DNA from 2 places in the Flavobacterium sp. LK-23 genome. Region 2 is predicted to be linked to the other one. Evidence: riboswitches for the same ligand, from Rfam matches in the RefSeq annotation. Region 2 holds a riboswitch; the other holds the start of a gene.

Region 1 (4,696 bases), on a different contig from region 2:
CTGCAGCTCAATAAAAAAAGAGCTAAATGCTTTAAACGAAAAACTTTAAACCGCCAATAGCTCATGAGATGATATGGATTTAATTTTGCATTTTGGGGAAATTTGCAATCAACATTAGCAGAACTTTCGAGAGAATTAAATTTTAGCTAGGCGGAAAAATTACGATGGTTAATTTGGATTCTGCTATTCCAACATTATGATTTTCGTATAAATTTAAACAATTCTTATTCAATACTTTATAGTATAAATACTCAAAATTGTTTCATTTTATAAAATGGAACAATTTTGAGAAATTCCGTGCATATTTAAAAACAAAAAAAATTGCAACAATCAAATGAGATTATTGCAATTTTACAAATAAATCAAAATGTAGTTATCGGCGTATAATTTATATTATTCTGCTTTTGCGGCGTCCAGTAAGATTGCCAATTGAATACAGGGCGAATCCGATCGGTTGCTCCAAGCGTGATTGGTTCCGCGCTGAATTACAATATCTCCCGCTTGCAGTAAAGTCTCTTCTTCATCTACAATCAAATAAATTTCACCCGAAATAATGATAATGTAATCTAAAGTATCAGTCTGATGCATTAACGGATGCGGCTGGCCTTCGAGAGCAACAATTCCCAAATCTTTGTCGGGCGGAATCTGTACATAACGAAAATAACTTCCGTTTTTAGGCGTATTTGGAAAAGCGGTGTTTTCAATAACTTTTTCTTCAAATTTTGCTGGCGTTGAATCTGTCGACCAGATATCTGAAATAATTAATCCTGGAAAATGTTCCGATACGTTCGAAACGATTTCATCTTGCTCTATAATCGATTTTCCGTCTCGTAAACCTGTTACAATTCTTCTTGGTATTGCTCTCATTTAATTTATCTTCATTATTAATTTTCTGCCATTACACAGGTGTACCTACAGGACACAACGTAAAACACAACCATTTTTTTCTACCGACGAGATATTCCTACGGAATATTTAGCAATTTAAAAACCTAACAGGTTTTGAAAACCTGTTAGGTTTACTACTAACTAATCTAACTTAAACCATTCGTTTACTTCTCTTGCGATGGTATCTTTAATTTCCGGATTTTCAAATTCATTTGAAACCGGATTATATTCATAATCTTTTTTCCATTTTTTATTATTCAGAGCTACTTTTTCAATTGCATCGCAGATATAAAAAAGCTCTTCATTGCTCATAATCGGATGCAGTGACAAACGCACCCAACCCGGCTTATTGGTCTGATTTCGCTGCAATAATTCATTGGTAATTTCTGCCGATTTCTTATCGTTGATATTGAACAGATAATGCGCATAAGTACTCGCACATGACCAGCCGCCACGCACCTGAATTCCGAAACGGTCATTTAAAAGTCTAACAATCAAATTATAATGAATGTCTTCGATCACAAAAGAAACACAACCAATTCGTTCTGTAGTTAAATCTCCTAAAATAGATAAACCTTCTATTTTTTGAAGTCTTGAAAAACAAAGATCAAGCAATTCTTTTTCTCTTTCTTTGATTTTCTCTACTCGCATCTGCTCTTTCAATTCTAAAGCCAATGCTGTTCTGATTACCTGTAGAAAACCCGGAGTTCCGCCATCTTCTCTAACTTCTATCACATCACTGTAACAATATTTGCCCAACGGATTAGTCCATTTTACATTTCCTCCGCCAGGATTATCTGGAAAATCAGATTGGTATAATTTTTCATTGAAAACCAAAATACCGCAAGTTCCAGGTCCTCCTAAAAATTTATGCGGTGAAAAGAAAATCGCGTCCAATTGTTCTTCTGGATCTTTTGGATGCATATCGATTTGGACGTAAGGTGCCGAAGCTGCAAAATCCACAAAACAAAGTCCGCCGTTTTGGTGCATGATTTTGGCTAATTCGTGATAAGGCGTAATAATTCCCGTAACATTCGAACAAGCCGTAAACGAACCTATTTTTAAACTTCTGTCTGCATATTTTTTAATTGCTTCAGCAAGAACATTTGGGTCGACTAAATTGTTCTCATCAGGCGGAAGAATAACTACCTCAGCATTGGTTTCATACCACGAAACTTGATTAGAATGATGTTCCATGTGCGTAATAAAAACCACAGGTCTATCTTCTTCCGATTTTGTTCGAAGTGCCATAATGCGTTGCAGTTTTGATAAAGCTGCTGTCATACCGCTTCCTGTCGTTACCAAAACATCCGAATCATTGGCATTAACCGATTTTTTAATAATATCCCTTGCATGCTGATAGGCATAAGTAGAGGTTTTTCCTGTCTGACTTGAAAGTGAATGCGTATTGGCAATCATTGGACCAATTTTATTGAGCATTATATCTTCGATCGGATGGTATAATCTTCCGCTGGCAACCCAGTCTGCGTACACTAAATTTTGTTCTCCGTAAACCGATTCGAAAGTATGATCAATTCCTACTGTATTTTCTCTAAATTTAGAAAAGTAACATTCAGGCTCTGTTGGTTTTGTTGTTGGCTCAATCGCATTCATTTCCTTATCATTTTAAATTAACTAATATGTATTCTTTCTCAATTTTTGTCATTTCGAGGAATGACAAGATTGCGTGTTCTTTATTAAATTTTATTTTCTAAAAGCGTTTTTAGTGTAGCTTGTAATTCTTCTCCGTGCAGGTTTTTCGCAACGATTATTCCTTTAGAATCCACTAAATAATTTCCTGGAATAGCTCTTACACCATATAATTTAGCAACAGCACTGTTCCAGAAAAGCAAATCAGAAACGTGTGTCCAGGTTAAATTATCATCTTGAATTCCTTTAACCCAGTTTTCTTTCTTTTTATCTAGAGAAATCCCTACAATGTTGAATCCTTTATCATGAAATTCTTTGTAAGCTGCTACAATATTTGGGTTCTCTCTTCGGCATGGTCCGCACCATGAAGCCCAAAAATCAACTAGAGTATACCCGCCTTTTAAATTATCATAAAGTCGAACTGGCTTTCCGTCAGGATCATTGGCTGTAAAATCAGGGGCTTTTTTACCTACCGCTAATCCATCTAAAACAATAGCCAGTTCTTTTAATTCTTTTACGTAAGTGGTATTTTGAAGACTTTTATCCAACAAAGCAATATTTTGTGTAATCTGCTCTGGCGTTAATCTATAAGACCAATTTCTGTACAACACATAAGCTGAAACAATAGATTTTGGCTGTTCGGTTATGAATTTGCTGATTTCTACATCTTTGCTCTTTTTATAGATTTCGAACAAATCTTGAGAAGCCGAACCTTCAACTACAGAAGCGGTATAATATTTCTTCGGACTCAGTTTTACTGTAATTGGGTCTTTTTCAAGAAAAACATACAAGGGCGAACTTTCTGTATTGACGCTCAATCCATATAATTCTGGTGTTTTTACTTTTGTTTTAAAACTAAAATTTCCATCTTTTACTTTTGCCGAATCAATTGTAGTAAACATTTTATTGTGAAACTTTTGCAGGTAAACATATTGCGCCACTGTATCGACAACAGTCCCTTTTAATTGTAAATTATTTTCCTGCGCTTGAGTTTGAAAAGCTCCAAAAAGCAAAGCAAAACCTAATAGTATTTTTTTCATTTTATTTTTAGTTTTAAGATTAGACAAAAGAATTTCAGGCCAATGAAAAAAATCATTAGCGTTATTGTTGTTTATAAAAGAAATTGGAGAGAAACTAGTCTTTAAGCCTTCAGAAAAAAGCAAAACTGTTTTCTTCAAAAATGGAATTCAAGAGTTCATAACTAGCGTACAAAATGTATTCTGCTTTCATAATAAAGATTTTAAATTGGATGATCTTAAACAGATTTACGGAGAAATCTTTCTTATCTACCCGCACACAGCGGAAGGATTTAGCACCTTATTCGGCAACAGGTTGCTAAGACTTCAATGGGCCTATTCCCTCAGTCTTTCTGGATAAGTATCATTATATAAATTTTCTGTGATACAAATATATATTAATTCTACCGAATTAGTCAAGTTTAAAATGCTTTTTTTTACTTTTTTTATTAAAAAGATCATTTAGTACAATTTAAAATTTTAAAAATCAACACATTAAAACAAAATATACTTTTTGGCAAATGCTTTTTTTATAAAATAAATTCATACGTTTTACTTTTCAAAAAAAGAAAACACAGTTTCATTCTGCACAAAAGACATGTAAATATTTATTATTTTCAAGATTTGAAAAAGCTTCTTTTAGCCCATTTTCAAGGTTTGAAGTAATTAATCTCAAAACCTGTTTTAAGTCGTCAAAATTATTTGGTTTTACAAAATAGCAGACTGCTCCAAGATTGGCAGCCGTATCCATATCATTTCTGTACGAAGAAGTAGAAATCATAATTACAGGAATATCTTTATAACGTTCTTCCGATTTTAATTGCTTCAGACATTCCCAGCCGTTCATAACTGGCATATTTAAATCTAGAAAAACAATTTCTGGAATCTTCTCCTGATTTTTCAGCGTATTTATCACACCGCTACCATTTTCTGAACAATAGCAAACAATACTTTCATCTATTTCTGCCAATGCTTCGCAAAACATTTCTGCATCATCCTGATCGTCATCAGCCAATAAAATCATCTTTTCTTGCATATTTAAATGTGTTTTACTTTTTGCTCAATTGGCAATGTTATAATAAAAATGGCTCCTTTATTAGCAATTCCTGTGGCCGTAATACTTCCGCCGTGACGTTCGGCTAT
Region 2 (4,696 bases):
TCGAGTTTACAACGCTTTTTCCTTGTACTACTTTTAGACCTGCTTCGATGATTTCCCATTTCGAGCTGTCGATCATAATTGGCACTCTCGAAATATCTGGTTCTGCAGCAATTAAATTCAAAAATTTAGTCATCGCAGTAACACCGTCAAGCATTCCCTCATCCATATTAATATCGATGATTTGTGCTCCTCCTTCTACTTGTTGTCTCGCAATATCAAGTGCCTCGTCATATTTCTCTTCCTTGATTAATCTTAGGAATTTTCTTGAACCTGTTACATTCGTACGCTCACCAACATTAACGAAAACACTTTCGGGCGTAATAATCAACGGTTCTAATCCTGATAATACAAGGTCTCTTCTTTTTTCTGTCATTTCTTTTTAAGTTACTAAGATTCTAAGATGCTTAGATTCTGAGTTTTTTATTCTATATTTTTTTAGGTGTTTAAACCTATAATCTTTTATTAATTTGGGCGTGTCCCTCTGGGCCGGGCTATCCATTACAAGTCCTCGCTCTTCCTTCGTCAGGCTGTGGGCTTTTCACTTCTATCCCTCACGCAGATTCGGTTTCAAAATGAACTCTATTTTTCTTCAATTATTTAAAATGAATATCCGATTTATCTATTCCTCTTACTTCTTGTTTTTTATACAAGACATTCCAAATCTCAGTATATAAATCTAAAAAAGGTTTCGCTTTTTTTTCATTTAAAGTATTTGTCCATCCATTATTATAACTCACCCATTTTTTTTCTCCACTTACATTAGCAACTATTACTCTTGTAAAGCTTGGATCCTTAATTACTATTTCGCCTCTTGGTTCAAATTTCATTGGCATTTTCAAAAAATTACTTCTCTGAATCAATGAATATATTTTTTCTTTTTCCTTTTCTGTTAATTCAATTTTTGTAACTCTTTCTCCTTCTGAATATTTTCGAGAAAAAGTACTGTTTTGAGAATTATAAGCATCACATCTACCATCGTTAATTACAAAATAAAAATCAGATGGCTTCTCTTTTTTCTTACTTCCGAAACCAAGCAAACCAAAAAGGACAAATACTGATACTATTATTCGTAATTGCTTCATTCAATAAGTTCTTCATTTAAGCATTTAAAATTATTATCTATAAAGAAATTTCGTTTAAAGATCGGAGTAACTCATTTATATTATTTTTTGCCGACACTTCGTTCGCTAATCGCAACCTTTTTACTCCTAAAATGGCATCTGATGTTGTAGCACTTCCAGATTGTTTAATATTCTTGCTGAACCTCAATTTATTTTGATAATACAATTTATATTCTATTGTAGTTTTGACCGTAAAGGTCATACCAAAAAAAGGTTGATCAACAGAAATCAAATTAATTTCAAGAACCCAATTCTCATCATTTGCAATCGAATCTATTTTCGAAAATACTTCCGATTCAATAACAGATTTTTTAAATGCTTCTCCAAAATTTTCATTAGAAATCTTAGATGTCCATAAAGGATTTGTTTTTTTTCCGCCTGTAACAGACTTAATGAAAATTTTATCTCCAATTTTCTTTTCGGCTTTATAATCTTTAACTGTCATTCCTTCGATGCTTGCTGACGAAGCACATTGCGTAAGTAAAGTTGAAAGAAAAACTAATAAAACCAGATATTTAAATTTCATATTTAATATTTCAAAAATTAGACTATACAGTTACTGGTGCCACTCTAGGCTTATAATCCTTCGCAACTTCAGCCATTAATCTAATATGATCTGGAGTTGTACCACAACAACCGCCAATAATATTGATTAAATTATCATCTAAATATTCTTTAATGAAAGCCTGAGTTTGTTCTGGCGTTTCATCATATTGTCCAAAAGCGTTTGGCAATCCTGCGTTTGGATGCGCCGAAACATTAAAACTTGTATTATGTGCTAATGTTTTTAAGTATGGTTTCAACAAATCGGCCCCAAGAGCGCAATTGAATCCTACACTTAATAACGGAATATGCGAAACTGAAATCAAAAACGCTTCTACAGTTTGTCCAGAAAGTGTTCTTCCAGACGCATCTGTAATTGTTCCCGAAACCATGATTGGAATATCGATGTTTCGTTCTTCTTTTACTTCTTCAATTGCGAAAAGTGCTGCTTTTGCATTCAGTGTATCGAAAATCGTTTCTACTAAAAGTAAATCGCATCCACCATCCATTAAAGCTTCTGCTTGTTGTTTGTAAGCAATTCGCAAATCGTCAAAAGTTACGGCTCTGTAACCTGGATCGTTTACATCTGGAGACATACTTGCTGTACGGTTTGTCGGTCCGATTGAACCGGCTACAAAACGTGGTTTTTCCGGTTTTTTTGCAGTAAACTCATCGGCTACTTGTCTTGCAATTTTTGCCGATTCGTAGTTTAACTCGTAAACCAAATCTTCCATATGATAATCGGCCATACCGATTGTCGTTCCAGAGAAAGTATTGGTTTCTACAATGTCAGCACCAGCTTCGTAATAAGCGGCATGAACATCGCGGATTGCTTGTGGTTGTGTTAGGGATAGTAAATCGTTGTTTCCTTTTAACGGATGCGGGAAATCTTTGAAACGCTCTCCTCTGAAATCTTCTTCGGAGAAATTATAGCGCTGCAACATTGTTCCCATTGCTCCATCTAGGATTAGGATATTCTTTTTTATTGCTTCTTGAATTGTAATTGCCATGTTTTTTTGTTTTAGCTGCTAAGACGCTAAGGTTCTAAGATGCTAAGTTTTTTTTATTATGATTGTGAAGTTTAAACCTAACAGGTTTTAAAAACCTGTTAGGTTTGCTTCGGATATTTTTTTCACATTAATTCCAAAAGTGCACTATTGCTGGCTCCTTAGCCCCGATTGAAGTGGAAATTATTTTGTCCGCCGCGGCGGACAAAATGATTGCAACGAAAAGCGGGAACTATTGACTGCAAAAATGCGCCAATGATTCGCTCCTGATACAGAATCTGTTTCAGTAAATATTATATGTTATCGAGAAAAGTTTTGAGAAATACGAGTATGTATTTGTGTTATCTATCTTTAATACTGGAAAATGTCGTATAAAGTAGAATTTAGCACCTTCTTTATGATAAAGGGTTGCTAAGGTTTCATCGGGTCTATCCCTCCGCCTTTCGTGATAACTGACAATAATTTTAAGAACAGTGCAAAGGTATGAAATAGGGTTTCTATTTGCAAATGTTTTTTTTGAAGTTGCTGAGAGGCTAAGATACTGAGATTCTAAGTTTTTATCTTTTACGTGATTTAGCTCCAGAGGAGCATAATATTTATAGAAAAAAGACAAGCACAACACAAGAGCTCCAGCGGAGCGAAATATATTTCGCTCCGCTGAGCTCTTGCCCAAACGAATAATTTCTTTTCTATAAATATGTCATCCCTCTGGGATTAATAAAAAAGCTAAACCTGTTTTTCTAATATAGCCCGTGGTTTCAACCACGGGAAACGTATTGTGATAATCTGTTTTGTTTTGTTATCATGTAAATTGATTGTGCGTTGTGTCTATACGTTGTGTTCCAGTGGTTGAAACCACTGGCTATGTTTGAATATGTTTTATAAAAAAAAGCTCAAACTTTAAAAAAGTTTGAGCTTTTTTTTTATAAAATCTTAGTGTCTTAGAAACTAAGAATCTTAGCAACTTAAACAATCGCTTTCACAACTGCTTTTGGAGCTTCTTTACGTGTTCCGTCGAAACCGTCTACTCCTGAAACTGTTGTATATTTCAATACGTATTTTTTACCTGGATTGATGATTCCGTATGCAGCCTGGCACATTAAAGTTGCTTCGTGGAAACCACAAAGGATCAACTTTAATTTTCCTGGGTATGTATTTACGTCTCCAATAGCGAAGATTCCCGGAATGTTAGTTTGGTAATCTAATGCATTGTTTACTTTAATTGCATTTTTCTCAATTTCTAATCCCCAGTCTCCAATTGGACCTAATTTTGGTGTTAATCCGAAAAGCGGGATGAAATAATCGCATTCGATTTTACGGTGTGCGCCGTTTTCTTCGATGTCTAATGACTCAACATGCTCAGCACCATTGATTCCGATAACTTCTGCTGGAGTGATTAATTTGATTTTTCCAGCTGATTTTAATTCCTGTACTTTTTCTACAGAATCTAAAGCTCCTCTAAATTCGTTTCTTCTGTGGATTAAAGTTACTTCTGAAGCTACGTTTGCCAAGAAAATACTCCAGTCTAATGCTGAATCTCCTCCCCCTGCAATTACAACTCTTTTATCTCTGAATTTCTCAGGATTTTTGATGAAGTATTTTACTCCTTTATCTTCATAAAACTCGATATCTTCAATAAGTGGTTTACGAGGCTCAAAACTTCCCAAACCTCCAGCGATTGCGATAACTGGGGCGTGGAATTTAGTTCCTTTATTTGATGTTACAATAAAAGATCCATCTTCTTGTTTATCGATGGTTTCAGCACGTTCTCCTAATGTAAAACCTGGCTCAAATTGTTTAATTTGCTCCATTAAACCATCAACTAAATCTCCGGCTAATACTTCTGGAAATCCAGGAATATCATAAATTGGCTTTTTTGGATATAACTCTGAAAGTTGTCCTCCTGGCTGTGGTAAAGCGTCAAGAATGTGGCATTTTAATTTTAATAGTCCTGCCTCGAAAACGGCAAATAAACCTGTTGGGCCTGCTCCAATTATAAGTATATCAGTTTTAATCATTATGTTG

The links. A riboswitch is a leader RNA that binds a small molecule or an ion and turns the genes downstream of it on or off. The one in region 2 is predicted to bind S-adenosylmethionine.
Region 1: linked by a shared signal. The riboswitch ahead of AC3Y25_RS06035 (redoxin domain-containing protein) and the one ahead of AC3Y25_RS00790 (homocysteine S-methyltransferase family protein) in region 2 are both predicted to bind S-adenosylmethionine.

What each region holds. Positions count from the first base shown of each region.
Region 1 covers NZ_JBYUVT010000003.1:82,780-87,475, forward strand. The annotation lists gene AC3Y25_RS06020 (TolC family protein) at 1-65, opposite strand, end outside; gene AC3Y25_RS06025 (cupin domain-containing protein) at 394-867, opposite strand; gene AC3Y25_RS06030 (aminotransferase class V-fold PLP-dependent enzyme) at 1,029-2,501, opposite strand; gene AC3Y25_RS06035 (redoxin domain-containing protein) at 2,585-3,577, opposite strand; SAM riboswitch class I at 3,817-3,917, opposite strand; gene AC3Y25_RS06040 (response regulator) at 4,134-4,589, opposite strand; gene AC3Y25_RS06045 (PAS domain-containing sensor histidine kinase) at 4,592-4,696, opposite strand, start outside.
Region 2 covers NZ_JBYUVT010000001.1:198,183-202,878, forward strand. The annotation lists gene metH (methionine synthase) at 1-373, opposite strand, end outside; gene AC3Y25_RS00780 (hypothetical protein) at 594-1,082, opposite strand; gene AC3Y25_RS00785 (hypothetical protein) at 1,120-1,647, opposite strand; gene AC3Y25_RS00790 (homocysteine S-methyltransferase family protein) at 1,670-2,674, opposite strand; SAM riboswitch class I at 3,010-3,126, opposite strand; gene AC3Y25_RS00795 (NAD(P)/FAD-dependent oxidoreductase) at 3,637-4,689, opposite strand.